DNA from 4 places in the Pseudomonas sp. GW822-FHT06D10 genome. Region 3 is predicted to be linked to each of the others. Evidence: predicted binding sites of a transcription regulator. Region 3 holds the regulator's gene; each other region holds the start of a gene.
The links. Region 3 encodes sigma-54, which starts transcription at its own class of promoters, with help from an activator protein. Its sites were predicted from a motif close to ANTGGCATNNANNTTGCTNT; they were not measured.

Region 1 (7,282 bases), on a different contig from region 3:
CAGCAACGGCAGGGTTGCCGGGGTTTAAAATGTACAGAGCCGACAGCCCGTACAGCAAAGTGCGGTAGCGGGATGTCAGGCGTCGGAAAAATGTCGTTTTGGCGTTCATAACAGTTAAAAAGCAAGCGCCGTGCCGTTTAGCAATGAGCGTGCGTCGGATCTTAAAGCTTTGGGGAGTCTGGGCATGGCTGGTGTAATGGATTCGGTGAACCAGCGCACGCAATTGGTTGGGCAGAATCGACTAGAGTTGTTGCTGTTCCGTCTGGACGGTGGGCAGCTCTACGGGATCAACGTATTCAAGGTTCGCGAGGTGCTGCAATGCCCTAAGCTGACCCTGATGCCCAAATCCAGTCCTGTGGTGTGCGGTGTCGCGAATATACGAGGGGCGACCATTCCGATCCTGGATCTGGCAATGGCTACGGGTTCTGGTGGCCTGCAGGACCAGAGCAATCCGTTCGTCATCATCACTGAGTACAACACCAAGACCCAGGGTTTCCTGGTGCGCTCGGTGGAGCGCATCGTCAACATGAACTGGGAAGAGATCCATCCGCCGCCCAAGGGGACCGGACGCGATCACTACCTGACGGCGGTCACTCGGGTGGACAACCAGTTGGTGGAAATCATCGACGTGGAGAAGATCCTGGCGGAAGTCGCGCCGACCTCGGAGGCGATCTCGGTAGGAGTGGTGGATGTCGAAACCCAGCACAAGGCTGTTTCCCTGCGGGTGCTGACCGTCGATGACTCGTCGGTGGCACGCAAGCAGGTCACCCGTTGCCTGCAAACCGTAGGTGTCGAGGTAGTGGCATTGAATGATGGTCGGCAAGCGCTGGATTACTTGCGCAAGCTAGTGGACGAGGGCAAGAAGCCGGAAGAGGAATTCCTCATGATGATTTCCGACATCGAGATGCCCGAAATGGACGGTTACACCCTCACGGCCGAGATACGTAATGATCCACGCATGCAAAAGCTGCATATCATCCTGCATACTTCGTTGTCAGGGGTGTTCAATCAGGCGATGGTGAAGAAGGTCGGTGCCGATGACTTCCTTGCCAAGTTCCGCCCTGATGACCTGGCATCCCGGGTAGTCGACCGGATCAAAGCAGCAGATCACAGCTAAGGGCACTCGCCCTGGCGGACATAAGATTTAAGAGGCGGCAGCATTGTCTACGGGTAATTTGGATTTTGAACAGTTCCGGGTCTTCCTGGAAAAAGCCTGTGGTATTTTGCTCGGGGAAAATAAGCAATATCTAGTCTCGAGCCGTCTCAACAAACTGATGGAGCAGCAAGGGATAAAAACCTTGGGTGAGCTGGTCCAGCGGATTCAGACCCAGCCCCGCAGTGGTTTGCGCGAGATGGTCGTGGATGCCATGACGACCAACGAAACCTTGTGGTTTCGCGACACCTACCCATTCGAGGTGTTGAAGAACAAGGTGCTTCCCGAAGCCATCAAGGCCAGCCCCAACCAACGCTTGCGCATCTGGTCGGCGGCCTGTTCGTCGGGGCAGGAGCCCTACTCGCTGTCGATGTCCATCGATGAGTTCGAGCGTAGCAACATGGGGCAGTTGAAGATGGGGGTGCAGATCGTTGCCACTGATCTGTCCGGGACCATGCTCAACAACTGCAAGACCGGTGAATATGACAGCCTGGCAATTGGGCGTGGCCTGTCGGCCGAGCGCCTGCAGCGTTACTTCGACCCCAAGGGGCCGGGGCGTTGGGTGGTCAAGGCGCCGATCAAGAGCCGCGTGGAGTTCCGCTCGTTCAACCTGCTGGACAGTTACGCCAGTCTCGGCAAGTTCGACATCGTGTTCTGTCGCAATGTGTTGATCTACTTCTCGGCGGAGGTCAAGAAGGACATCCTGATGCGCATTCACAGCACCCTGAAGCCTGGCGGCTACCTGTTCCTGGGGGCTTCTGAAGCCCTCAATGGGCTGCCGGATCATTATCAGATGGTGCAATGCAGTCCGGGCATCATCTACCAGGCCAAGTAGCCAGCAGATCGTCGTACCTAAAAAGGAGGCCATTGGGCCTCCTTTTTTGTGCCTGCGATTATCTGGCGCGCCTGGCTGAAAGCGGCAGGGTGGTTGCCGCTTTGCCGGTGTTTCGCGGAAATCCGTTGCCGCTTTTCTGGCATTGCCGCCTTGCCGTCGCCGGCAAACCCTTGAAATACGGGGTTTGATGACTTGGCACGCAGCTTGCTATATCCGAGTTACGAAAAATCAGGTCACCCAAAGGTTTCCGCCATGAGCATCAGCTTCGATAAAGCGCTCGGTATCCATGAACAGGCCCTTGGCTTTCGCGCCAAGCGTGCCGAAGTTCTGGCCAACAACATCGCCAACGCCGATACCCCGAACTACAAGGCTCGGGACCTGGACTTCTCTGCCGTGCTTGCCGAGCAGAATCAGAAGGCCCAGAACGGTACCTTCGCGTTGAACATGACCAACAACCGGCATATCGAAGCCCAGGGCTTGAGCAGTGGTGATGAATCGCTGCTGTATCGCACCCCGATGCAACCTTCGATCGACCAGAACACCGTGGACGCCCAGCTGGAGCAATCGAGCTACGCGCAGAACTCGGTGGATTTCCAGGCCAGCTTCACGCTGCTCAACAGCAAATTCAAAGGGCTGGTAGCAGCCCTGCGCGGAGAGTAATCCATGTCCCTCGCCAGTGTTTTCAATATTGCCGGTAGTGGCATGAGCGCCCAGACCACCCGTCTGAACACCGTCGCCAGTAACATCGCCAACGCCGAGAGCGTCTCGTCGAGCATCGACCAGACCTACCGCGCTCGTCACCCGGTGTTTGCCACCATGTTCCAGGGTGCGCAAAGCGGCGGCAGCGACTCGCTGTTCCAGAACCAGGACGCTGCCGGCCAGGGCGTGCAGGTGCTGGGTGTGGTCGAAGACCAGAGCAACCTCGAAGCTCGTTACGAGCCGAACCATCCCGCCGCTGATGCCAAGGGTTATGTCTACTACCCCAACGTCAACGTGGTGGAAGAAATGGCCGACATGATTTCTGCCAGTCGTTCGTTCCAGACCAATGCTGAAATGATGAACACCGCCAAAACCATGATGCAGAAGGTCCTGACCCTGGGTCAGTGATAAGGGGCGAAGACCATGAGCGTTACTGATACCACCAACGCCCCATCCCTCAAGGATATCCTGGCGAATTCGTCGAAAACGACGAGCAATACCAGCGCCGACGGCCTGGCCGCGGCGACCAACAGCGCCACCGGCAAACAGAGCCTGGGCAAGGACGCATTCCTCAAGCTGCTGGTAACCCAGCTGAACAACCAGAACCCGCTGGATCCGCAGGACAACAGTGCGTTCGTTGCGCAGTTGGCGCAGTTCTCCACCCTGGAAGGCATCACCACCCTCAACTCCTCGGTGAATGCGATCACGGGTAACTACAAGTCTTCCCAGGCCTTGCAGGCTTCGTCCCTGGTGGGGCGCTCGGTCATCGTGCAGACCGGCACTACCCAAGTCGACACCAGCAAGAGCATGACCGGCTCGGTCACCGTGCCATCGAGCGTGAACTCGGTCACCGTGACCGTCACCGACAAGGACGGCAATACCGTCAAGACCATCGACATGGGCAGCCAGAAGGCCGGCAACGCCAGCTTTGTCTGGGACGGCACCAAGACCGACGGCACCAAGGCGGATCCGGGCAACTACACCTTCAAGGCCAGCACCACCATCGATGGCAAGGGCACTGATCTGATCACCTACCTGCCGGCCACGGTCAATAGCGTGACCATCAGCCAGACCGGCGGCGAGTTGATGTTGAACCTCGCCGGCATGAGCAGCCCAATTGCCCTGTCCAAAGTACAAACCATTGGTATCTAGAGCCGACTAACCGGCACAAGGAGTGGAATATGTCTTTCAATATCGGCCTTAGCGGTCTCTACGCTGCCAACAAACAGCTGGACGTTACCGGCAACAACATCGCCAACGTCGCTACCACCGGCTTCAAATCCTCCCGTGCGGAGTTCGCCGACGTCTATTCGGCCACCAAGCTGGGCAGCGGCACCCAGGTGATTGGTAACGGTGTGCGCCTGGCCAACGTTTCCCAGCAGTTCACCAACGGTGATATCAACAACACCGGTAATGTGCTGGACATGGGCATCCAGGGCCAGGGCTTCTTCGTGCTGAGCACCAACGGCTCCCTGACCTACACCCGTGCCGGTACCTTCAAGACCGACAAGGAAGGCTACATCACCAACAGTGACGGCACTGCCCGCCTGCAAGGTTATGCGGTCGATGCCAACGGCAAGATCATCAACGGTGTGCTGACCGACCTGCGGATCGATACTTCGAACCTGGCGCCAAAGCCAACCGACTCGATCTCCTCGACGATCAACCTGAACTCCGATTCGACGCCGATCGATGTGGGTGCGACCACTCCGGCCTATGTGTTCAATCCGACCGACAACACCACCTACACCAAGCAGTTCAGCACGCCTGTGTATGACACCCAGGGCAACAAGCACGTCATGGATCAGTACATGATCAAGACGCCGAACGCCAATGAGTGGCAAACCTACACGCTGATTGATGGTCGCAACCCGGACGGTACTGCATTCACCATGGCCAACCAGTCGCCGATCACCATGAAGTTCGACTCGTCGGGCAAGCTCAGCAGCATGACCCCGCCAGCTGCGCCTGGGACCACGCCGTATACCATTACCGGTAACAGCATTGTCATGTCGGCTGCGGCCTGGACCCCGGGTACCGTCACTAACGGCGTGTTCACTCCCAATGGCGCCAAGGCTGCACCTAACGGTGTCAGCATCGACATGACCAAAACCGGTTCGGTGTTTGGCGAAAGCACCCGCTCGGTGATCGCGCAGAACGGCTACTCCACTGGCCAGATCAGCAGCCTGACCATCGACGGCACTGGCGTGATGCTGGCCAACTTCAGCAACGAGCAGACCAAGCCGATCGGTCAGATCTCCCTGGCCAGCTTCACCAACGAGCAGGGCCTGCAGCCGGTAGGCGGCACTCAGTGGAAAGAGACCTATTCGTCCGGTATTCCAGGTTATGACGCACCGAAGACTGGCACCCTGGGGGCGATTCAGTCCAACTCCCTGGAAGAGTCCAACGTCAACCTGACCAACGAACTGGTAAACCTGATCAAGGCCCAGAGCAACTATCAGGCGAACGCCAAGACCATCTCCACCCAGAGCACCATCATGCAGACCATCATCCAGATGACCTGATGCTGGTTGGCTGAAACGCTTTACGAAAAGCCCCTCCTCGAGGGGCTTTTTTGTGCCTGTTCGATAGTGCTGTTCGCTCTGCAAGAACCGCTGCCGCAGGGGCTGGCTTGTCAGCGAGGGTGCTCTCGGTGCAGTGCAAGGCTTCGGGGCTCTTCGCTGGCAAGCAGGCTTCTGCAGCTTTGTTGCGGGCAAAAGAAAACCCCCGATAAACCGGAGGTCTATCGAGGGTTTGGGCAGGTGCCCGCAGGCACCTGTCGGCTCAGCTTATTGGCAAGCTTCGCAATCCGGCTCGTCGATGGCGCAAGCCTTAGGTACAGGAGCTGGACCGGCTGGAGCCGCGAGGACCGAGTCGTCACCGTGGTTGCCGCCGCTGGAAACAGCGTTCAGCTTGCCGGTGTTGATGGTGGACTTCTCGGTGCTGGTGGCGGCCAGGGCGCGGAGGTAGTAGGTGGTTTTCAGGCCACGGTACCAAGCCATGCGGTAGGTCACGTCCAGCTTCTTGCCCGAAGCGCCGGCGATGTACAGGTTCAGCGACTGAGCCTGGTCGATCCACTTCTGGCGACGGCTGGCGGCGTCGACGATCCACTTGGTTTCCACTTCGAAGGCAGTTGCGTAGAGCTCCTTGAGCTCCTGCGGGATGCGCTCGATCTGCTGTACCGAACCGTCGTAGTACTTCAGGTCGTTGATCATGACCGAGTCCCACAGGCCGCGAGCCTTCAGGTCGCGAACCAGGTACGGGTTGATCACGGTGAATTCGCCCGACAGGTTGGATTTCACATAGAGGTTCTGATAGGTCGGTTCGATCGACTGCGACACGCCGGTGATGTTGGCGATGGTGGCGGTCGGTGCGATGGCCATGATGTTGGAGTTACGAATGCCTTTCTGTACACGGGCGCGAACCGGTGCCCAGTCCAGGGATTCGTTGAGGTCCACATCGATGTACTTCTGGCCGCGGGCTTCGATCAGGATCTGTTGCGAATCCAGCGGCAGGATGCCCTTGGACCACAGCGAACCCTGGAAGGTCTCGTAGGCGCCGCGCTCGTCGGCCAGGTCGCAGGAAGCCTGGATTGCGTAGTAGCTGACCGCTTCCATGGACTTGTCGGCGAACTCGACGGCTGCATCGGAGCCGTAGGCGATGTGCTGCAGGTACAGCGCATCCTGGAAGCCCATGATGCCCAGGCCGACCGGACGGTGCTTGAAGTTGGAGTTCTTCGCCTGTGGCACCGAGTAGTAGTTGATGTCGATCACGTTGTCGAGCATGCGCACGGCAGTGTTCACGGTGCGTTGCAGCTTGGCGGTATCCAGCTTGCCGTCGACGATGTGGTTCGGCAGGTTGATCGAGCCCAGGTTGCAAACTGCGATCTCGTCCTTGTTGGTGTTCAGGGTGATCTCGGTGCACAGGTTCGAGCTGTGGACCACGCCCACGTGCTGCTGCGGGCTGCGCAGGTTGCACGGGTCCTTGAAGGTCAGCCATGGGTGGCCGGTCTCGAAGAGCATGGACAGCATCTTGCGCCACAGGTCTTTGGCCTGGACGGTCTTGAACAGCTTGATCTTGTTGTACTCGGTCAGGGCTTCGTAGTACTCGTAGCGCTCTTCGAAGGCCTTGCCGGTCAGGTCGTGCAGATCAGGCACTTCCGATGGCGAGAACAGGGTCCACTTGCCGTCGTCGAAGACGCGCTTCATGAACAGGTCGGGGATCCAGTTGGCGGTGTTCATGTCGTGGGTACGACGGCGGTCATCACCGGTGTTCTTGCGCAGCTCGATGAACTCCTCGATGTCCATGTGCCAGGTTTCCAGGTAGGCACAGACAGCGCCCTTGCGCTTGCCACCCTGGTTCACGGCTACCGCGGTGTCGTTGACCACTTTCAGGAAAGGCACGACGCCCTGGGACTTGCCGTTGGTGCCCTTGATGTAGGAGCCCAGTGCACGTACCGGAGTCCAGTCGTTGCCCAGGCCGCCGGCGAATTTCGACAGCATGGCGTTGTCGTGGATGGCGCCGTAGATGCCCGACAGATCGTCCGGAACGGTGGTCAGGTAGCAGCTCGACAGCTGTGGACGCAGGGTGCCGGC
Region 2 (7,282 bases), on a different contig from region 3:
CCAGGGTGGTCTTACCATGGTCAACGTGGGCAATGATGGCGATGTTGCGTAGATTTTCGATCACTTGTGTATCTCGATCAGAGGATTCGGTGTGCTGACAAATGCTGGCAGCGATTAACAATAGATTCAGGCCTGGCCGTTACAGCTGGACGGCGGCGTCGGGGGGCCGGTGACGCAAGCCACAGGCGAACATCCCCGGGCACTTAGCTCGGTCTATAAACGCGCACATTGGCATGTCCCTCACTGAGCAGATGGTGAGCATGCAGGCGACTCATGACGCCTTTGTCGCAATACAGCAGGTACTGGCGCGTAGGGTCCAGTTCCTTGAAGCGGGCGTTCAATGCATAGAACGGCAGCGCTTTTACTTCGATGCCCGCGAGCTCCAGCGGCTGGTCTTCCTCGGCATCCGGATGACGGATGTCGATGACGATCTGACCGGCCAGCGCTTCACTGACTTCTTCAATCTGCACATCCTGGCCCAACTCGTCGATCACTCGATCGATCGGCACCAGTTTGGCCCGCTCGATCGCACGCTCGAGCACCGCCATATCGAATTCTTTCTCTTCATGCTCGACGCGATGGCGCTTGGCATGGGTCTTGGGGTTCACCGAGATGACCCCGCAGTACTCCGGCATGTGCTTGGCGAAGTCGGCGGTGCCGATCTCCACGGCCAGGTCGATGATGTCCTGCTTGTGGCTGGCGATCAGGGGGCGCAGTACCAGTTTCTCGGTCACGCAGTCGATCACCGACAGGTTCGGCAGGGTCTGGCTGGACACCTGGGAAATCGCCTCGCCGGTCACCAGCGCATCGATGTGCAGGCGGTCGGCGATGCTCGACGCGGCACGCAACATCATACGCTTCAAAATGACGCCCATATGACTGTTGTCGACTTTGCCGAGGATTTCCCCGAGCACTTCCTCGAACGGCACGCTGACGAACAGCACGCGCTGGGAGCTGCCGTACTTCTTCCATATATAGTGCGCGACTTCCATCACGCCCAGTTCATGGGCACGCCCGCCCAGGTTGAAGAAGCAGAAATGCCCCATCAGGCCGCGGCGCATGATCTGGTACGCCGCCACCGTGGAATCGAAACCGCCGGACATCAGGACCAGGGTCTGTTCCAGGGCGCCCAGCGGGTAGCCGCCGATGCCGTTGTGCTGGCTGTGGATCACGAACAACCGTTGGTCGCGAATTTCCATCCGCACTTCGATTTCAGGCTCTTTCAGGGAAATTCCGGCGGCGCCGCACTGCCGACGCAGTTGGCTGCCGACGTATTTTTCCACGTCCATGGAGCTGAATTCATGCTTGCCGGCACGCTTGCAGCGCACGGCAAAAACCTTCCCCGGGAGGGCTTCGCCAAAGTGCTGCTTGCACTTGGCGACGATGTCGTCGAAGTCGCCCAGAGGGTACTCGTCGACCTGCAGGAAATGCGCGATGCCGGGCATGCAGCTCAGGCGCTCGGTCATGTCCTTCAGGGCCTTGGGCTCGCTGACGGCGGTTTCCAGCTCGAGGTTGTCCCACACACCATTGACCACCACGGCCGGGTCCAGGTCGCGGAGCACGGCACGGATGTTCTTCGCCAACTGACGGATGAAACGCGTCCGAACCGGGCGGCTCTTGATGGTGATTTCCGGGAAAACTTTAACGATTAGTTTCATGAAAACAGCGCGCGCTGGGCCAGCCGAAAAAGGGGGGCGCGGATTATAGCGGAAATTGCTCAAGGTTTAACCAGTTTATGTGCAGAAGGTTTTCGATGCACCAAAACGGGTCATTTATTGGCAAAGACGCTACATTGCAGTGCGTCGAATGCCGGCATTCAACCCAATACGGCGCAGAAAGCGTGATTTTGGGGCAGAAAACCCATCTCGGGGCACTGGCATGCAATTTGCTCCCTTGTGAGGCAGGTTGCCATGGCAGAGTATTCGCGCCGGCATCACCCACATTCTAAGGGCACTCCAACACCAAGCCCGAAGCCACCCGGAGGACACTATGTCGAAGTCGGTTCAACTCATCAAAGATCATGACGTCAAATGGATTGATCTGCGCTTCACTGACACCAAGGGCACTCAACATCACGTGACCATGCCGGCTCGTGATGCGCTGGATGAAGACTTCTTCGAAGCTGGCAAGATGTTCGACGGCTCCTCCATCGCTGGCTGGAAAGGCATCGAAGCCTCCGACATGATCCTGATGCCGGACGACGAAACCGCCGTACTGGACCCGTTCACCGAAGAACCGACCCTGATCCTGGTGTGCGACATCATCGAACCTTCGAGCATGCAGGGTTACGATCGTGACCCACGTGCCATCGCCAAGCGCGCCGAAGAGCACCTGAAAGCCACCGGTATCGGCGACACCGTATTCGCCGGCCCAGAGCCAGAGTTCTTCATCTTCGACCAGGTGAAATTCAAGTCCGACATCTCCGGCTCCATGTTCAAGATCTACTCCGAACAAGGTTCGTGGATGTCCGACCAGGACATCGAAGGCGGTAACAAGGGCCACCGTCCAGGCGTCAAGGGCGGCTACTTCCCGGTTCCACCGTTCGACCACGACCACGAAATCCGTACCTCCATGTGCAACGCACTGGAAGAAATGGGCCTGACCGTCGAAGTTCACCACCACGAAGTGGCGACTGCCGGCCAGAACGAAATCGGCGTCAAGTTCAACACCCTGGTGAAGAAGGCCGACGAAACCCAGACCCTGAAGTACGTGGTGCACAACGTGGCTGACGCCTACGGCCGCACTGCCACCTTCATGCCCAAGCCTCTGTACGGCGACAACGGCTCGGGCATGCACGTCCACATGTCGATCTGGAAAGACGGCAAGAACACCTTCGCAGGTGAAGGCTATGCCGGCCTGTCCGATACCGCCCTGTACTTCATCGGCGGCATCATCAAGCACGGTAAGGCCCTGAACGGCTTCACCAACCCGGCGACCAACTCCTACAAGCGTCTGGTGCCAGGCTTCGAAGCCCCGGTCATGCTGGCCTACTCGGCGCGCAACCGTTCCGCTTCGATCCGTATTCCTTACGTGTCGAGCCCTAAGGCCCGCCGTATCGAAGCCCGTTTCCCGGACCCGGCTGCCAACCCGTACCTGGCCTTCGCTGCCCTGCTGATGGCCGGCCTGGACGGTATCCAGAACAAGATCCACCCTGGCGACGCTGCTGACAAAAACCTGTACGACCTGCCGCCTGAAGAGGCCAAAGAGATCCCACAAGTTTGCGGCAGCCTGAAGGAAGCCCTGGAAGAGCTGGACAAAGGTCGTGCGTTCCTGACCAAAGGCGGCGTTTTCAGCGACGACTTCATCGACGCCTACATCGCCCTGAAAAGCGAAGAAGAAATCAAGGTACGTACCTTCGTACACCCACTGGAATACGAGCTGTACTACAGCTGCTGATCCGGTAGCACCGGCGCAAGCCGCGTGATCAAGAGGCCTCCTTCGGGAGGCCTTTTTTATGCCCGCGCATTTGCCCTGCCCGGGGTGGTTGCGTGCATCATGGGCGCCGTCTCCCCATCAGCAGCCGAGCCCGCCCATGACTTCGCGCCTCAACCTGTGCCTCGCCCTGACTTGCAGCCTGTTCGCCACCGCCGCCTGCGCCAGTGACGCCCCGCCCGCCCTCGCCCCGCTGCTGCAGAGCATCGGCGAACGCCTGGCGATTGCCGATCAGGTGGCCCTGAGCAAATGGGACAGCCACAAGGCCGTGGAAGACCGCCCGCGGGAACAACAGGTGATCGCCGGGGCAACCGCCCAGGCCGCAACCTATCACTTGAGCGAAGAAACGGTTGGGCAGTTCTTCGCCGCCCAGATCGAAGCCAACAAGCTGGTGCAATACGCCCGACTCTCGGCCTGGCACTTGCAAGGCAGGGCACCGGACACTCCGCGCCAGGACCTGGCCGGGCAGATCCGCCCCCAACTTGATCAGTTACAAAAACGCCTGCTGCAGCAACTGGCCGACTTCAGCCCGCAGCGCACCGACCGCCAATGCCCGCAATGGCTGGCCCGGGCCAATCAGGCCAGCAGCAGCGACCCACTGCGACGACTGGCGATGGTTCGTGCCACGGCAGAGTTATGTGTGTTCAAAGGTTAACGGCGCCTGCGCCACGCGCAGCAGCGCCCTATGCTGGAGCCTTTCAGGCACCCGCCAGGATCTGCGAGATGCACCTCTTCATTGCTTGCCTGCTGTGGATCAGCGCATTGCCAGCCGGCGCGCAGATCTACCAGTACACCGATTCGGCCGGGAATCGCGCCTATAGCGACCAGCCGCCGGGAACCTCGTACCGGCAGATTGAAACACCCGCGCCGAATCGCCTCCCCAGCCCGGCCACACCGGCGCCACATACGCCGGCAGCACAACCTGCCAGCACCCTTCTGGCCTACGAACGGCTGCAACTGAGCGGCGTACCGGAGCACGGTGCCTTGCGCGCCAACAACGGCAGTTTCAGCGTGCAGGTGGAGTTGCAGCCCAGCCTGCGGCCCGGCCACCGTCTGCGCCTGCTGCTGGATGGCCAGCCCTATGGCCAGGCCGGCCAGGGGCCCGAGCTGCAGCTGGTGAATATCGACCGTGGCCAGCACCGGTTGGCGGTGCAGGTGCTGGCTGGCGACAAGGTCCTGCAACAGAGCCCGGCCATCAGCTTCACTCTGCTGCGGGCCCGCCGCCCCTGAGCCTCAACCGTGCACCACTCCACTGGCCAGCAGAGCGGCGATGGTCGGGTCATCCAGGCCCAGCCCCTGCAATACCGCCCGGGTGTCCTGCCCCAGGCTCGGCGGCGCCGTACGGTAGCTGGCCGGCGTGCGTGACAACTTCACCGGCGAACCTATGCCCCGGTAGCCATCGAGTTCCACCAGCAGCCCGCGATGCCGGGTGTGGGGATGAGCCACCACCTGGTCGACGGTGGCGATCGAACCACAAGGCACCCCCTGGCCGATCAGCCGCGGGGCCAGCAACGCGCCGTCGTGCGCCGACAGGTAATGCTCCAGTTGCTGCTTCAAGGCCTCGCGGTTGACCGAGCGCTTGCCGTTGTCGGTAAAGCGCGGGTCCTCCAGCAACGCGCCGGCCCCCAGTTCCTGGCACAGCCGGGCGAACTGGCGGTCGTTGCCCACCGCCAGGAAAATCGGCTCGCCAGCGGTGCGGTAGCTGTCGTAGGGAGCAATGTTGGGATGAGCGTTGCCCGTGCGTTTGGGCGTCTTGCCGGCGGCGAAGTAGTTCGGCAGGTGCGGGTGCAGCAGGGACACGCCACAGTCGTACAGGGAGATGTCCAGTGACTGCCCGAGGCCGCTGCGCTGGCGCTCGTTGAGGGCCAGGAGAATCCCCGCCAGGGCATTCAGGCCGGTGACCATATCGACAATCGGCAGGCCGATGCGCAACGGCCCGCCGTCGCCTTCGCCGTTGACGCTCATCAGCCCGGCCATGGCCTGGATCACCGCGTCGTAACCCGGTAGCCCGCCCAGCGGGCCATCGGCGCCAAAGCCGGAAATCCCGCAGTGGATCAACGCCGGAAAACGCTGGCTCAGCACCTCCTGGTAACCGATGCCCCAACGCTGCAGGGTGCCCGGCTTGAAGTTCTCGATCAGCACGTCGGCGCCTTCCAGCAACTGCATCAGCAGTTCCAGGCCTTCGGGGCGCGACAGGTCGACGGCGATCCCCTGCTTGTTACGGTTGATGCCGCGAAAATACGCCGCGTCATCACCTTCGAAAGGCGGCCCCCAGCCCCGGGTCTCATCACCGCTCAAAGGTTCCAGCTTGATCACCTCGGCGCCGTGGTCGGCCAGGGCCTGGGAGCAGTAGGGGCCGCCCAGCACACGGCTGAGATCGATGATTTTCACGCCCGCCAGGGCGCCTTGGGCAAACGTCATGGATGTACTCCGGCAGATCGGACAAGGACGGCCATTCAGGCCGGCAGCAATTGCATGGCCTGGGCCTGGGACAGCGGGCTTTCATTGGCCAGGCGCGCCAGCAGCTCGGCATCGATCACCGGCTCCAGGCCCAACGGATCGCGCGGCAATACCTTGTGCACCAGCACCAGGTGAGCCAGGGCCAGGCGCCGATGGTCCGCACCCTGGCGCGCGGCCTCCCAGGCCATGAAGATGGCGCTGGCCAGGTGATAGAGAACGCTGCCCACCTGCCGTACCTGCTCGTCCCGGCGCTGCTGCGCCACGGCATGGAAGCCGGTCACGGTGCGCAACAGGGCCGAATCGAACAGCCGGCGGCTCGCCGGTGGCAAATCGGCCTCGGCCAGCAGCCCGGCCAGATAGCCCTGCAACGGCTCCAGCGCCTGCTCCCGAGTCACCGCCCGGGCAATGTCCAGGGCGACGATGTTGCTGGTGCCCTCCCAGATCGACCCCAGGTGCGCATCGCGCACCAGCCGGGCATCGCTCCACTCCTCGATATAGCCAACCCCGCCGCGCACTTCCATGGCATCGCCGGTCACCCGGCGGGCATCACGGCAGGCGCGGAACTTGATCAGCGGCGTGAGGATCCGCACGCACTTGCGCGCCGTCTCATCGCCGCCATCGGCCCGGGGCAGCAAGCTGGCGATCTGCATGAACATCGAGCGCGCCTGTTCGGTGGGCAGCATCATCTTCAGCAACTGGCGCTGCATCAGCGGCATTTCGATCAGGTGCTTGCCGAAGGCCCGGCGCTGGCGGGCGATGTACAACGCCTCGCTCAGCCCCCGGCGCATCAGCCCCGCCGCGCGCACGCCATTGGACAGGCGCGACATGTTGATCATGTCGGCCATCTGCTGAAAACCGCGGCCGACCTCACCGATCAGGTAGGCCGTGGCGCCTTCCAGGGTGATCTCGCCACTGGCCATGGAGCGGCTGCCCAGCTTGTCCTTCAGGCGCTGGATCCGGTAGTGGTTGCGCGAGCCGTCGGGCAGCACCTTGGGCAACAGGAACAGGGTCACCCCGGCCATGCCCGGTGGTGCGTCTTCCGGGCGCGCCAGGACCATGGCCAGGTCGGCATCCGGGTTGGAGCAGAACCACTTCTCACCGAACAGGCGCCATTGGCCATCTTCCAGCCGGGCCCGGGTTTCGGTGCGTGAAACGTCTGAACCGGCGGCCTGTTCGGTCATGAACATCGCCCCCTGGAACAGCGTCTCGAACTCCTGGGACTGCAACTGCGGCAGGTAGCGCGCCACCAGTTCCGGCGTACCGAACTTGCACAGGGTGCGGGTCAGGGAGTCGGTCATGCTCACCGGGCAGCACAGGCCGAACTCGGCCTGGACGAACAGGTAGGTCAGGGCGTACTTGATCAGCGGCGGCGGGCCTCCGGGCTGGTGGC
Region 3 (7,282 bases):
GGCCCAGGACCTGGGCTTGTCTGCCTGGGGCTCCAGCGGTCTGATCTGCGCCGGCATCATGCTCGGGGCCTTTGGCCTGTTCCTGGTGGATCTCAAGGTCTCGGGGGGCAGCCCGGAGGTGCTGGTGGGCACGCCAGAGCATCCGGTGATTGCCCCGCGTATCTGGCTGTTCGTCTTCGCCATCATTGCCCACAACATTCCTGAAGGGATGGCGGTGGGGGTGTCGGCCGGAGGCGGCATGCCGGATGCGGACAGCCTGGCCATGGGCATTGCCCTGCAGGATGTACCGGAAGGCCTGGTGATTGCCCTGGTATTGGCGGGGGCGGGGATGTCGCGGGTCAAGGCATTCCTGATTGGTGCGGCTTCAGGTCTGGTGGAGCCGGTCTTTGCCTTGCTCTGCGCCTGGTTGGTGAGCCTGGCGCAGGTATTGCTGCCCCTGGGCCTGGCCCTGGCGGCGGGGGCGATGCTGCTGGTGGTCACTCATGAAGTGATTCCGGAGTCGCGTCGCAATGGCCATGACAAGCTTGCCAGCCTTGGCCTGTGCATCGGTTTCTGCCTGATGATGGTCATGGATACGGCACTCGCCTGAGAGCCGTATGGTGAGGGGCCCGCCCGGGCCTACTCGCCTTCGTCGAAGAAGTTGTTGATCAGCGCCACCAGCGCATCCATCGCTTCCTGTTCCTGCTCGCCTTCGGTCTTCAGGTGGATCCTGGTGCCCTTGCCGGCGGCCAGCATCATCATGGCCATGATGCTTTTGCCGTCGACCATGGAGTCCGGGGTCCTGCCGGCGCGGATCTGGCAGGGAAACTGCCCGGCCACGCCGACGAACTTGGCCGAGGCACGGGCATGCAGGCCCAGTTTATTGATGATCTCGATTTCCAGAGCTGGCATCGCGGGGTAGATCCTTTCAGCTAAGGTCGCGGTGGCGAACCTGGACGTTCTTCAGGGATTTTTGCAGGACCTGGCCCAGGCGCTCGGTCAGGTACACGGAGCGGTGGTGCCCGCCGGTGCAGCCGATGGCGATGGTCACATAGGCGCGGTTGCTGGCGGCAAAGCGTGGCAGCCATTTGAGCAGGTAACTGGAGATGTCCTGGAACATTTCCTCGACATCGGGTTGCGCCGCCAGATACTCGGCCACGGGCGCATCCAGGCCCGATTGGGCGCGCAACTCGGGCTTCCAATACGGGTTGGGCAGGCAGCGCACGTCGAACACCAGGTCTGCATCTACCGGCATGCCGCGCTTGAAGCCGAAGGACTCCACCAGGAACGCGGTACCGGGTTCCGGCTGGTTCAACAGTCGCAGCTTGATGGTGTCGCGCAGTTGGTAAAGGTTCAGGTTGGTGGTGTTGACCTTGAGATCGGCCAGGTCGACGATCGGCCCCAGCAGTTGGGTTTCATCGTGGATGGCTTCGGCCAGGGAGCGGTTGGCGCTGCTCAGCGGGTGGCGCCGACGGGTCTCGGAGAAGCGCTTGAGCAGGGTCTCTTCGTCGGCATCCAGGTACAGCACGTCGCACTGGATATGCCGGCTGCGCACTTCTTCCAGCAATTCGGGGAAGCGCGACAGATGACTGGGCAGGTTGCGGGCATCGATGGACACCGCCACCAGCGGTTGCGCCAGTTCGGTGTGGATCAACGCACGTTCAGCCAGTTCCGGCAGCAAGCCGGCTGGCAGGTTGTCGATGCAGTAGTAGCCGTGGTCCTCGAGAACATCGAGGGCGGTGCTTTTACCTGAGCCGGAGCGGCCGCTGACGATGATCAAACGCATGATTACTGACCGTTTTGCTCGTCCAGAACGACCTGATACAAGGCTTCGTTGCTGGTGGCGCTGCGCAGCCGGTCACGGACTTCCTTGCGATCGAGCATGCTGGCGATCTGCCGGAGCAGTTCCAGGTGTGCATCGGTCGCGGCTTCCGGAACCAGCAGGACGAACAGCAGGTCGACCGGTGCGCCATCGATGGCGTCGAAATCGATCGGAGCGTCCAGGTGCATCAGCGCACTGATGGGCGACTCGCAGCCTTTGAGGCGGCAGTGGGGAATGGCGATGCCGTTGCCAAAACCGGTGGAACCGAGTTTTTCACGGGCAATCAGGCTCTCGAAGACATCCTGCATCTCCAGATCAGGCACTTCACGGCTGATCAGGTTGGCAATTTGTTCGAGGGCGCGTTTTTTACTGCCGCCCGGCACGTTCACCAGGGAACGGCCGGGGGTCAGGATGCTTTCAAGTCGGATCATGGGAGGGGAGTGTTAGCGACCCGTGCCTTGGAGAAGGTGGAGTTGCTTTTCCTTATGCTTTTTCAGTTGGCGGTCAAGCTTGTCCGTGAGCAGGTCGATTGCGGCATACATATCGTCATGTTCTGCGTTGGCAACGACCTCCCCACCGTGGATGTGCAGGGTGGCTTCGATTTTCTGCTTCAGCTTCTCGACAGCCATGGTGACCTGCACATTGGTAATCTTGTCGAAGTGCCTCTCCAGCCGGTCGAGTTTTTCGCCGATGTAGACGCGCAGGGGTTCAGTCACTTCGAGTTGGTGTCCACTGATGTTGACTTGCATACAGCTTCTCCTTCGTTGCCAGTGCATAACGCGGCAGGCTGGGTTGCCTGCCACCTAGACTACGTTTGAAAACGGCACCGGGCCCTTTTCAAACACACTCTGAAACGCTGTGGCCAGCCCTGCGGCTACATCAACCGCTTACGTTCGCTGGAAGGCGCGATCCCAAGGGATTCGCGGTACTTGGCGACGGTACGACGGGCTACCTGAATGCCTTGTGCCTCCAGTAAACCAGCGATCTTGCTGTCACTCAACGGCTTTTTCTGATTTTCCGCGGCCACCAATTTTTTGATGATCGCGCGGATCGCCGTGGACGAGCATTCACCGCCTTCCGAAGTGCTGACGTGGCTGGAGAAAAAGTATTTCAGCTCATATATGCCCCGTGGGGTATGCATGAATTTTTGCGTAGTCACCCGGGAAATCGTCGATTCGTGCATGCCCACCGCCTCGGCGATATCGTGCAGAACCAGCGGCTTCATCGCTTCATCGCCATATTCGAGAAAGCCGCGCTGGTGCTCGACGATCTGGGTGGCGACCTTCATCAGGGTTTCATTGCGGCTTTGCAGGCTCTTGATGAACCAGCGGGCTTCCTGCAACTGGTTGCGCATGAAGGTGTTGTCGGCGCTGGTGTCGGCGCGGCGTACAAAACCGGCGTACTGGGCGTTGACCCGCAGGCGCGGCACGGACTCCTGGTTCAGTTCCACCAGCCAGCGTTCGTTGTCTTTGCGCACTATGACGTCCGGGACCACGTATTCGGCTTCACTGGATTCGATCTGTGAACCGGGGCGGGGGTTGAGGCTCTGCACCAGCTCGATGACTTGGCGCAGCTCATCTTCCTTGAGCTTCATGCGCCGCATCAGCTGGCTGTAGTCGCGGCTGCCCAGGAGGTCGATGTAGTCACTGACCAGGCGCTGGGCCTCGCCCAGCCAGGGCGTTTTCGCCGGCAACTGGCGCAGTTGCAGCAACAGGCACTCGCCCAGGTTGCGGGCGCCGATGCCCGCGGGTTCGAATTGCTGGATGCGGTGCAGGACGGCTTCTATCTCGTCCAGTTCGATGTCCAGTTCCGGATCGAAGGCTTCGAGGATCTCTTCGAGGGTTTCGTCCAGGTAGCCCTGATTGTTGATGCAGTCGATCAGGGTCACGGCAATCAGGCGGTCGGTGTCCGACATCGGCGCCAGGTTCAGTTGCCAGAGCAGGTGGCTCTGCAGGCTCTCGCCCGCCGAAGTGCGGGTGGTGAAGTCCCACTCGTCGTCATCGCTGCTGGGCAGGCTGCTGGCGCTGGTCTGGTAGACGTCCTCCCAGGCGGTGTCGACCGGCAGTTCGTTGGGGATGCGCTCGTTCCACTCACCGTCCTCGAGGTTGTCCACCGTGGGGGCGGTTTCCTGGTAGGAGGGCTCCTGGATCTCGGTATTGGGTTTGGACTCGGTGTTGTCGGCCAGGGGGTCGCTGTTGTCGAAGTCGTCGCCTTCTTCCTGGCGCTCGAGCATCGGGTTGGACTCCAGGGCTTCCTGGATTTCCTGTTGCAGGTCCAGGGTCGACAATTGGAGCAGGCGGATGGCCTGTTGCAGCTGCGGTGTCATCGTCAGCTGCTGGCCCATTCTAAGGACTAGCGATGGTTTCATGGCAGGGGCTTAACACCTTATTTGCCGGCGCACATGCGCCATCCACTACAGGGCGCCGGAGCGCCAAACATAAGCAAATTATATGCCTGAAACTGAAGTGTTTGCCTAGAGCGCTGTAACAATAAAGTTTGTAGGGTTTTATTGTTCCCGGCGCCCTGGCGTCCAGCCCAACACATCAGCCCTTACAGGCGGAACTCATGGCCCAGATAGACTTCCTTGACCAGTTCGTTGGCCAGGATGGTCTCGGAGTCGCCTTCGGCGATCAGTTGCCCGTCGTTGACGATGTAGGCGGTCTCACAGATGTCCAGGGTTTCCCGGACGTTGTGGTCGGTGATCAGCACCCCGATGCCCTTGGCCTTGAGGTGGTGGATGATCTGCTTGATATCGCCCACCGAGATCGGGTCGACACCGGCGAAGGGTTCGTCCAGCAGGATGAACTTGGGCGCGGTGGCCAGGGCCCGGGCGATTTCCACGCGGCGCCGCTCACCACCGGACAGGCTCATGCCGAGGTTGTCGCGGATGTGGTTGATGTGGAATTCCTGCAGCAGGCTTTCCAGTTCATGGCGACGGCCGGCCTTGTCGAGCTCCTTGCGGGTCTCGAGGATGGCCATGATGTTGTCGGCCACCGACAGCTTGCGAAAGATCGAGGCTTCCTGGGGCAGGTAGCCGATACCGGCGCGTGCGCGGCCGTGCATCGGTTGGTGGCTGACATCCAGGTCGTCGATCAGGACGCGGCCCTGATCGGCCTGGACCAGGCCGACGATCATGTAGAAGCAGGTGGTCTTGCCGGCGCCGTTGGGGCCGAGCAGGCCGACGATCTGACCGCTGTCGATGGACAGGCTGACATCACGCACGACCTGGCGGCTCTTGTAGCTCTTGGCCAGGTGCTGAGCTTTCAGAGTTGCCATTACTGGGCCTTTTGCTCGTCGGTTTTCTTTTTCGGCTGGATGACCATGTCGATCCGCGGACGCGGCGCGGTCACCGAGCTGCCATTGGCGCGACCGGCGTTGGCAACCTGCTTGACGGTGTCGTAGACGATTTTCTCGCCTTCGGTGGTATTGCCGTCGTTGATGACCTTGGCCTTGTCGATCAGCACGATGCGGTTCTGCTGGGCATGGTACTGGATGGTCACGGCGTAGGCCTGGACCGGTTTCGGGTCGGTCTGCTTCTGCAGTTGCTCGAAGTAGGCGAGGTTGCCCACCGAGGTCACCACGTCGATTTCACCGGTCTTGGACCGGGTGATGGTCACGGTGTTGCCGGTGATCTTCATCGAACCCTGGGTGATGATGACATCGCCCTTGTAGGTGGCCACGCCGTTCTTGTCGTCCAGCTGGGCGTCGTCGGCCTGGATGCGGATCGGCTGTTGGCTATCGTTCGGCAGAGCCCAGGCGCTCACGCTTCCCAGTGCTGCGCCCAGACTGAGCAAAATAGGGAGGGTTTTAACGAGCCTCATACTGTCCTCTTACGTTCGATAGCAGGTTCATCCTGCCGTCTTTCAAATACGCTTTCATTCCCTTGGCCGTAGTCACGCCGCCGGCGCCGTCGATTCTAACGGCTTGCTCGGTCTGCGCATATTGCTTCTGCGGGAATACTGTCATGCGGGTCGTGGTGATCAGCAGGTTGCGGTTGCGCTCGTCGGTGCGGGAAACCCGTACCGAATCGATCAGCTCGACCTCGGTGCCGTCCGGGTTGACCTCGCCGCGTTCGCTCTGAACATGCCAGGGGAACGTGGTGCCACGGTACATCTGCAGGTCCGGCTTGGTCAGCAGGGTCACTTCGCTGGCCTTGACGTGCTCGACCTTGTCCGAGGTCATTTCGTACTGCAGTTTGCCGTCGGGCAGGTACTGCACGCTGCGGGCGTTGATCACGTAGTAGTCAATGGCGCTTTCGTCGACCTGGGCCACCGGCTTGTCGAGGAAGCGTTCCGGGCTGATGTTCCAGTAACCGACCGCTGCGAACAGCAGGGCGATGGTCCCGAAGATCAGGATGTTGCGAATCTTTTTGCTCAGCATGGGAAGGCTCTATAGGTAAGCGGCATTGGCTGCTTCAAGGCGGTCCTGGGCACGCAGGATCAGTTCGCAGAACTCGCGGGCGGCACCTTCGCCGCCGCGGGCCAGGGTGACGCCGTGGGCGTGTTCGCGGACAAACGCTGCGGCATTGGCCACCGCCATGCCCAGCCCCACGCGGCGGATCACCGGCAGATCGGGCAAATCGTCGCCCAGATAGGCGACCTGTTCATAGCTTAGGCCCAGTTGGCCAAGAAGCTCGTCCAATACCACCAGCTTGTCTTCGCGGCCCTGGTACAGGTGGGGAATCCCGAGGTTCTTGGCCCGGCGCTCTACCACCGGGGTCTTGCGCCCACTGATGATCGCCGTCTGCACGCCGGCCGCCATCAGCATCTTGATGCCCTGGCCGTCCAGGGTGTTGAAGGTCTTGAACTCGCTGCCGTCTTCGAGGAAGTACAGGCGCCCGTCAGTCAGCACGCCATCGACATCGAATACCGCCAGCTTGATGTTTTTACCGCGTTGCAGCAGGTCGGCACTCATCACATCACTCCCGCGCGCAGCAGGTCGTGCATGTTCAAGGCGCCGATCGGCCGGTCTTCCTTGTCCACCACCACCAGGGCGCTGATCTTGTGGTCTTCCATGATTTTCAGGGCTTCGGCGGCCAGCATGTCGGCACGTGCGGTCTTGCCATGAGGGGTCATCACCGAATCGATGGTGGCATGGTGTATATCGATGGCCCGATCCAGGGTGCGACGCAGGTCGCCGTCGGTGAAGATCCCGGCCAGGCGGCCGTCGGCCTCCAGGATCACGGTCATGCCCAGGCCCTTGCGGGTCATTTCCATGAGCGCATCCTTGAGCAGGGTGCCGCGTTGCACCTGGGGCAGATCGCTGCCTTCGTGCATGACGTTCTCCACCTTGAGCAGCAGGCGACGGCCCAGGGCGCCACCCGGGTGGGAGAAGGCAAAGTCCTCGGCAGTGAAGCCGCGGGCTTCCAGCAGCGCCACGGCCAGGGCGTCGCCCATGACCAGGGCGGCGGTGGTCGAGGAGGTCGGTGCCAGGTTCAGCGGGCAGGCTTCGTGCTCGACGTGGACGTTGAGGTTGACGTCA
Region 4 (7,282 bases), on a different contig from region 3:
GTTTGCGGTGCCGGCCATGAAGGATTACCCCTACCGAGTGATGCTCGATCGCGATGGGCGCGTGGCACCACGCTATCCCGCCGCCGAGGATCAGGTGCTGTGGCTGCAACTGCAGGATGGGCAACTGGTCGCCCGGCAGGCGTTCGCCACGGCCGCGCAATTGGCTGCGGCGCTGGAGCGGGCCCAGCCATGATCAGCGCGGCGCTGCTGTCGCCGCAAAGCCTGATTGGCGGCTGGCTGCTGTATGTGCCAGTACTGATCTGGGCGGTACTGCGGGCGCCCTGGGTCGAGCTGTTTACCGACAGCCGGCGCCAGCACTTGCTGTTTGGCACGGTGTTCGCCTTGTTTCTGCTGTGGCTGGTGCGCCGGGATTTCGACACCGGGGTCTCCTACCACTTCATCGGCATGACCGCAGTAACCCTGCTGCTGGACTGGCCGCTGGCGATAGTTGGCGGCTTGATCGCACAGTTGGGCCTGCTGGCCCTGGGCCGGCAGGACCTGGCGGCGCTGGGGGTCAATGGAGCCTTGCTGATCCTGCTGCCGGTGGCGGTCACCGAGGCCTGCGCCTGGCTGGTGGAACGGGCCCAGCCGCGCAATCCCTTCGTCTATATCTTCTGCTCGGGGTTCTTTGCCGCGGCACTCTCGGCATTGTTATGCCTGCTCTGCGGCCTGGGCCTGCTGTGGTTCGATGAACGCTTTGCCATGCCCGAATGGCTGGAAGATTTTGTCGGCTACCTGTGGCTGATCATCTTCCCGGAAGCCTTTATCAACGGCATGGTGATCAGCGCCCTGGTGGTGTTCTGCCCGGAATGGCTGGAAACCTTCAACCGCACCCGCTACCTGTCGGCTCCCTGGAAAGACGAGGATCCGCGCCCTTGATCCATATCAATCCACGGTGTTTTGCCGGGCTGCATGCTCGGCAAAAATCTCAGGAGTGCGGTCATGAGTGTCTACCAGTGGGCCCGGCAGGAAGTGCGCGACAGTCTGCACAATGCTCAGCAGGAAGGTTTTGAACCGGGGTTGAGCCTGCGCGCCCTGCTCAGTGCGGTGGTGCAGCAAAGCAAGAGTGTGCGCAGCATCGAGGACCTGGCAGACGAGCTGCAGTTTCTTGCGGAGAACCTCGACGACGATCAGGACTACAGCTTCATGCGGCCCTGACCGGCGCCGGGGTCAGCACTCAGTGAGCGCGAGGGGGCAGCTCTTCGGAGAACAGGTCGTCCTCGGCATCCGGGCTCACCGGAATCTTGTGCTCCTCGGCAGCCCAGGCGCCCAGGTCGATCAGCTTGCAGCGATCGGAACAGAAGGGCCGATTGATGTTGGCCGCGGTCCATTCCACGGGGGCGCCACAGGTTGGGCATTCGACGGTCAGGGGTTGGCTCATGACTGGCCTCCACGCAAAGTTAGGTAAAAGTGATGCAGGCGCTCGACCTCGCTGCGCAACCAGGCGTGGTCGCGGTCGTTGACCAGCACGTCATCGGCATGGCGCAGGCGTTCCTCACGGCTGGCCTGGGCCTGGAGAATCGCCTGGACCTGCTGTTCGCTGATCTGGTCGCGCTGCAGGGTACGCTCGATCTGCAGTTGCTGGGGCACGTCGATCACCAGAATCCGCTGGGTCATCCGCGACTGGCCGGATTCGATCAGCAGCGGCGACACCAGGATTGCGTAGGGCGATTCGGCGCGGGCCAGGTGGCTGACAATTTCCTCGGCGATCAGCGGGTGCAGCAGGGCTTCCAGCCAGCGACGCTGTTCGGGCACCTCGAAGATCAGCTTGCGCAGAGCCGCGCGATCCAGTTGGCCGTCGGCCTGCAGCACGCCTTGGCCAAAGTGCCGGGCAATCTGTTCCAGGGCCGGGCGGCCGGGCTCCACTACCCAGCGGGCGGCATGATCGGCATCGATCACATGTACCCCCAGGTCGATGAAGTGCTGGGCGGCGGCACTTTTGCCGCTGCCGATGCCGCCGGTCAGGCCGAGGGTCCAGGGTGTGTTAACGGAGCGAGTCATTGGAAACCGACAAACTGCAGATAGAAGTCGGTTATTTGACCACCCCAGAGCAAGGCAATCCAGCCGGCAATGGCCAGAAAGGGTCCAAAGGGGATTGGCGTCGAAGTCTTTTCCCGGCGCAGGCGCAGCAGGATCGTGCCGAGAATCGCCCCCAACAGGGATGACAGCAGCAGGGTCAGCGGCAGGATCTGCCAGCCGCCCCAGGCCCCGAACAGGGCCAGCAGCTTGAAATCACCGTGGCCCATGCCCTCCTTGCCGGTCAGCAGCTTGAACAGCCAGAACACCGACCACAGGAACAGGTAGCCGATCACCGTCCCCCATAGTGCATCCTCCAGGCTGATCAGCAGGCCGAAGCTGTTGGCGATCAGCCCCAGCCACAACAGTGGCAGCACCAGCACATCCGGCAGCAGCTGGTGATCGGCGTCGATCAGGCTCATTGCCAGCAGCCCCCAACTGAGGATCAGCATCAGCCCGGCCGCCCAGCCGAAGCCGAAGTGCCAGGCGATAAAACCCGAGATCAGCCCGCAGGCCAGTTCGGTCAACGGGTAGCGCGGGCTGATGGAGCTATTGCAGTGGGCGCAGCGGCCACGCAGCCACAGGTAACTGAGCAGCGGAATGTTTTCCCAGGGGCGGATCGGCTGCGCACAGTGCGGGCACTGGGAGTGCGGCAGCATCAGGTTATAGGGCGCAGCCACAGATTCCGGCTCCAGCCCCAGCACGTCGCGGGCCTGGGCTCGCCAGTCGCGTTCGAGCATTTTCGGCAGGCGCCACACCAGCACGTTGAGAAAGCTGCCGACGATCAGGCCCAATACCAGGGCCGCAGCCACGAAGGCCATGGGGTAGAGAGTGAGGGCGTCAGTCAGGGGCATGTTCAGATCGCTGTACCGAGTTGGAAGATAGGCAGGTACATGGCAACCACCAGGGCGCCGACGATACCCCCCAGGACCACCATGATCAACGGCTCCATGAGGCTGGTCAGGCTGTCCACCAGGTTGTCCACCTCGACCTCGTAATGGATCGCGACTTTTTCCAGCAGATGATCCAGGGTTCCGGACTCTTCGCCGATGGCGGTCATCTGGATCGCCATGGTCGGGAAGATGCCGCTGGCGCGCATGGCAAAGTTCAATTGCATGCCGGCGGCGACCTGCTGGCGGATCCGTTGCACCGCTTGCCTGAAGACCGGGTTGCCGCTGGCTCCGGCCACTGAATCCAGGGCCTGCACCAGGGGAACGCCGGCGGCGAAGGTGGTGGCCAGGGTCCGTGCGTAGCGGGCCACCGCGGATTTGTGCAGCAGTGGCCCGGCCAGGGGCATGTGCAAAAGGCCGACATCCAGGCGGTCACGCAAGCTCGGGGAGCGCTGATAGGCCAGGCGCGCCGCAAGCCCGCCCAGCACACCGGCAGCCAGCAGCAGCGTCCCCTGCTGCTGGATGAAATGTGACAGAGCGATGACCCACTGGGTGAGCAGTGGCAGCTCGGCATTGAAACCGGCGAACAAACTCTGGAATTGGGGGACCACCTTGAGCAGCAGGATGCTGCTGACCACGACCGCCACGCCGATCACCGCCAAGGGATAGACCATGGCTTTCTTCAGCCGCGCCTTCAGCTTCTCGCTCTTTTCCTTATAGGTGGCGACTCTCTCCAGCAGGGTATCCAGGGCGCCGGCCTGCTCGCCGGCGTCCACCAGGTTGCAGTACAGCGGGTCGAAGTGGCGCGGCTGTCTGCGCAATGCCGTGGCCAGGCTGGAGCCGGCCTCGATGTCGCGCTTGAGGCTGGCCAGCAGTTGGCGCATCTGCGGATGCTCGAAACTTTCGGCAATGATGTCGAAGGATTGCAGCAGCGGCACCCCGGCCTGCATCAGCGTGGCCAACTGCCGGGTGAGCAGGGCAATGTCCCGTGCCCCGACTCGCTGATGCAGGCGCAGCCAGCCCTTGGGTTTGCGTCGGACTCGGGTTGGGGTGATGCCCTGTCTGCGCAATTGCGCCCTGATCAGGGCCGGGGTCGCGGCGCTGAGTTCTCCGGTGAGGGGGCGGCCCTGGCTGTCGGTGCCGTGCCAGAGATAGACACTGGTCGCGGGTGCTTTTACCGCCATGGTTCGATCCTTGGTGCAAGGGTGGATAGGGAGGCGCAAGCGCCCTGCTGTGTTCGAACGGGTGATAGATCACCCTGACCCCCGGACGTTCCTTGGTGGGGGCGCGAGCCGACCGTCGGGTCGCCAGGCACCTGTCCAAGCCTAGCTGGCGAGGCGCTGCCCGAGAGGGGCAGGGGCTGACGAAATTTGTCAGTTTGTGCGACTCCTTGCGCTCAAGGCCATGGGCTATCGCGGCTGCAGGCCACGTAATCCGTGGGTTATCCCCTGGCACAGGCTGTGCTTCACGCCTTTGTGCTCATGCAACATTCGTCCATGCCAGGAGGCAACCCATGAAACATCAATCCGGTTTTACTCTGATCGAATTGCTGGTGGTGGTAGCCATCATCGGCATCCTCGCCACCGTGGCGATGCCGATGTATGCCAAGTACCAGGCGCGGGCCAAGGTGATTGCCGCCCTGTCCGAGGCGTCGGCCCTGAAGGTCAACGTCGAGGATCTGCTGAACCAGGGGACTGATCCGACCCTGGCCCTGGCCGGGGGCACGGCCCAGACCGCCAACTGCCGGATGAGTGCCGGCGGGACGGCGGCCACCGGTGAAGGCAGCATTGGCTGCACCCTGCTCAATGCGCCGGGGCCGGTGCTGAACAAGACCCTGACCCTGACCCGTTCGGCGACTTCAGGATGGACATGCACCACCACTGTGGAGGCCGACTATGCGCCCAAAGGCTGTGGTACGGAGGGGGCTTGAGGAGGCTTTTAACGATTGGCCAGGCCGCGCTGAAAAAGCCGCAACTTGCATGCAGATTGGCGGGCAGTCATGCATTTTGCATGATGCCGAATTATTAATGATTTTATAACTTATTGATTTTTAAGAATATTTATAGGCTCCTAGACTTGGCACAGCACCTGCAATATCCCTCATAACCCTGTTGCCAGGACACGGCGCAGGCTTTCTTAAAGAACAGGAGTTACTCGTATGAAGAAGTTCGCTATCGCTGCCGCAACTGCTACCGCTCTGACCCTGACCATGGCTAACGCAGCATTTGCGCAGACCACTCAAAACACCCAGTCGCCCATGGTGGTGGCTGCCGGTGAAGTGACCAAGGCCAAAGAGGCCACCTCCGATACCTGGATCACCACCAAAGTGAAAAGCGATCTGGTAACCGAGAAAGGCATTCCTGGCACCGACATCAAGGTTGAAACCAACAAGGGCGTTGTTTCGCTGTCGTCCACTGTTGCGGTAACCGAGGCTCAGAAAGCTACCGCCGTGGCCATCACCAAGAAAATCAAAGGCGTCAAGGCAGTTTCCGCTGACGGCCTGAAAGCCGAGTAACACTCACGCTTCTCGCCTGGACAGGGAGAGGGTGCGGTAGACGAGCCCAGTGATACGTCTGCCGCTTCTCAAAAGGGTTCATGCGGAAGATCACAAGGACGTGATCATTACAGGCCCCGGCACTGAGTGTCGGGGCCTGTTCTATTGTGGGCGCCAGGCAGGCGCTGCAGGAGAGACCGGCCGGGCTGGGTGGAGCCCGGCGCGAGAGGTTTATTCGCTGTCCAGGTGCAGCGGGGTGACGACCCGGCCATCGCTTTCGGCCTGGCCCAGGTTGGCATCGATGAAGTAGACCCGGTCGTCGGCCAGTTGGCCCTTGTCCACCAGGAAGTCCTTGATGCTGCTGGCGCGCTCCTGACCCAGTTGTCGCAACAGCACGTCGCTGCTGCTCCAGAACTTGATCAAACCTTCACGCAGCTTGGCGCTGCGTTCGTCGCGGCTGAGCTGGGTCCATTCCGCCGGCGGCTGCTGTTTCAGGCGGGTGCGGTAGATGCCTTCCAGCAGAGGGGCCTTTTCGCCCTCGGGAACCTGCAGCAGGGACGCCTGGGCGGGGACCTTGTCACCGCGGCGCTGGAGGATCTTGTAGTAGTTGTACTGGTATTCGCGCTCCAGCCGCTGTTCGGCGATCAGCGGGCCGTCACTGCTCTGGGCGCTGGTACCTTCGATTTCCAGGCGCAGGGTCGGACGCTCCTTGAGCGCCTTGGCCAGGGTGGTCAGGGCCGACTCGGATTCCTTGCTCAGGTCGCTGGAGCCTGGAGCGAAGGACACGTTGCTCAGGTCTTCCGAGCCACCACCGCTGACCAGCCCGCCAATGAACTTGAAGGGTGCCTGGGCGGCGCGCAGCACCAGATTGCGCAGGGTCTGCCAGACAATCGGCATCACGCTGAACTGCGGGTTGTTCAAATCACCGGAGATAGGCAGCTCGATGGAGATCTTGCCGTCCGTATCTTTCAGCAAGGCCACTGCCAGGCGGATCGGCAGATCCACGGCGTCCGGGCTGTCGACCTTTTCCCCCAGTTGCAGCTGCTCGACCACCAGTTTGTTCTCGGCCTTGAGCTGGCCCTTGGTGATCATGTAGTGCAGGTCGAGGTTGAGCCGGCCCTTGCGGATGCGGAAACCGGCGAATTTCCCGGAGTAGGGGGTCAGGGTGGTCAGTTCCACTCGTTTGAAGCTGGTGGCGATATCCAGGGCGGCCATCGGATCGAACGGGTTGACGCTGCCCTTGATGGTCACCGGCGCATAGCGGTCGACCTTGCCCTTGACGTCCACGTCTGCCGGCTTGGCCTGGCGGCTGTCGATGGTGCCGACATGGCCGTTGAGCTGCTGGATGGCGGTAGCGAAGTTAGGCGTCAGGCTCAGGTCGGCGAAGTTCGCCGAACCGTCGTTGATGGCGATTTCACCGATGTGGATGCCCAGGGGCTTGCTTGAGCTTGGCTCGGCCTTCGTCGAGGATTTGCCACCACTACTGGGTGGTTGTGGAATCAGCAGGTCGTCGATGTTGGTGGTGCGGTCATCGTTGATGATGAAGCGTGCATAGGGCTGCATCAGGTTGACCCGGCTGATGGTCAGGCTGTCACCGTGCTGATAGTTCAGGCCTTCTACCACCACTTGTTTCCATTTCACGAAGTCGCGGGTCTTGAGGGTGTCCAGGGTGTGCAGCTGGTCCACATTGGCCCGGCCGGTGACGCTGAAAGTCAGGGGTTCGACTTTCTTCAGGTCCACTGCCAGATCACTGCCGAGCATGCCGCTGCGCAGTTCCAGGCGGATGAACGGGCTGATATAGGACTGGGCGACGCGCAGGTCGATGTCCCGGGTCTGCACCTTGAGTTTGGCGCTGACGGGGTTGAGGTTGACCTCGCCGGTG

Region 1: flgB (flagellar basal body rod protein FlgB) is a predicted target of sigma-54. The motif match lies at 2,180-2,199, and genes of this name have one in related genera.
Region 2: glnA (glutamate--ammonia ligase) is a predicted target of sigma-54. The motif match lies at 1,873-1,892, and genes of this name have one in related genera.
Region 4: AC1RL5_RS22915 (pilin) is a predicted target of sigma-54. The motif match lies at 4,354-4,373, and genes of this name have one in related genera.

Annotation. Positions count from the first base shown of each region.
Region 1 covers NZ_JBXALN010000006.1:360,424-367,705, forward strand. Annotated here, with positions in the region: gene flgA (flagellar basal body P-ring formation chaperone FlgA) at 1-109, opposite strand, end outside; gene AC1RL5_RS22335 (chemotaxis protein CheV) at 185-1,117, shown strand; gene cheR (protein-glutamate O-methyltransferase CheR) at 1,161-1,988, shown strand; gene flgB (flagellar basal body rod protein FlgB) at 2,241-2,648, shown strand; gene flgC (flagellar basal body rod protein FlgC) at 2,652-3,095, shown strand; gene flgD (flagellar hook assembly protein FlgD) at 3,111-3,839, shown strand; gene flgE (flagellar hook protein FlgE) at 3,869-5,212, shown strand; gene AC1RL5_RS22365 (ribonucleoside-diphosphate reductase subunit alpha) at 5,477-7,282, opposite strand, start outside.
Region 2 covers NZ_JBXALN010000005.1:317,277-324,558, reverse strand. Annotated here, with positions in the region: gene typA (translational GTPase TypA) at 1-64, opposite strand, end outside; gene thiI (tRNA uracil 4-sulfurtransferase ThiI) at 204-1,658, opposite strand; gene glnA (glutamate--ammonia ligase) at 1,990-3,396, shown strand; gene AC1RL5_RS18790 (chorismate mutase) at 3,533-4,087, shown strand; gene AC1RL5_RS18785 (DUF4124 domain-containing protein) at 4,156-4,662, shown strand; gene AC1RL5_RS18780 (CaiB/BaiF CoA transferase family protein) at 4,666-5,853, opposite strand; gene AC1RL5_RS18775 (acyl-CoA dehydrogenase family protein) at 5,889-7,282, opposite strand, start outside.
Region 3 covers NZ_JBXALN010000002.1:225,004-232,285, forward strand. Annotated here, with positions in the region: gene AC1RL5_RS06555 (ZIP family metal transporter) at 1-589, shown strand, start outside; gene AC1RL5_RS06560 (HPr family phosphocarrier protein) at 619-891, opposite strand; gene rapZ (RNase adapter RapZ) at 908-1,765, opposite strand; gene ptsN (PTS IIA-like nitrogen regulatory protein PtsN) at 1,768-2,232, opposite strand; gene hpf (ribosome hibernation-promoting factor, HPF/YfiA family) at 2,245-2,550, opposite strand; gene AC1RL5_RS06580 (RNA polymerase factor sigma-54) at 2,676-4,169, opposite strand; gene lptB (LPS export ABC transporter ATP-binding protein) at 4,352-5,077, opposite strand; gene lptA (lipopolysaccharide transport periplasmic protein LptA) at 5,077-5,622, opposite strand; gene lptC (LPS export ABC transporter periplasmic protein LptC) at 5,609-6,181, opposite strand; gene AC1RL5_RS06600 (KdsC family phosphatase) at 6,191-6,715, opposite strand; gene AC1RL5_RS06605 (KpsF/GutQ family sugar-phosphate isomerase) at 6,715-7,282, opposite strand, start outside.
Region 4 covers NZ_JBXALN010000007.1:39,884-47,165, reverse strand. Annotated here, with positions in the region: gene AC1RL5_RS22950 (hypothetical protein) at 1-193, shown strand, start outside; gene AC1RL5_RS22945 (energy-coupling factor ABC transporter permease) at 190-879, shown strand; gene AC1RL5_RS22940 (hypothetical protein) at 943-1,158, shown strand; gene yacG (DNA gyrase inhibitor YacG) at 1,178-1,381, opposite strand; gene coaE (dephospho-CoA kinase) at 1,378-2,001, opposite strand; gene AC1RL5_RS22925 (prepilin peptidase) at 1,998-2,870, opposite strand; gene AC1RL5_RS22920 (type II secretion system F family protein) at 2,873-4,090, opposite strand; gene AC1RL5_RS22915 (pilin) at 4,420-4,836, shown strand; gene AC1RL5_RS22910 (BON domain-containing protein) at 5,065-5,421, shown strand; gene AC1RL5_RS22905 (DUF748 domain-containing protein) at 5,632-7,282, opposite strand, start outside.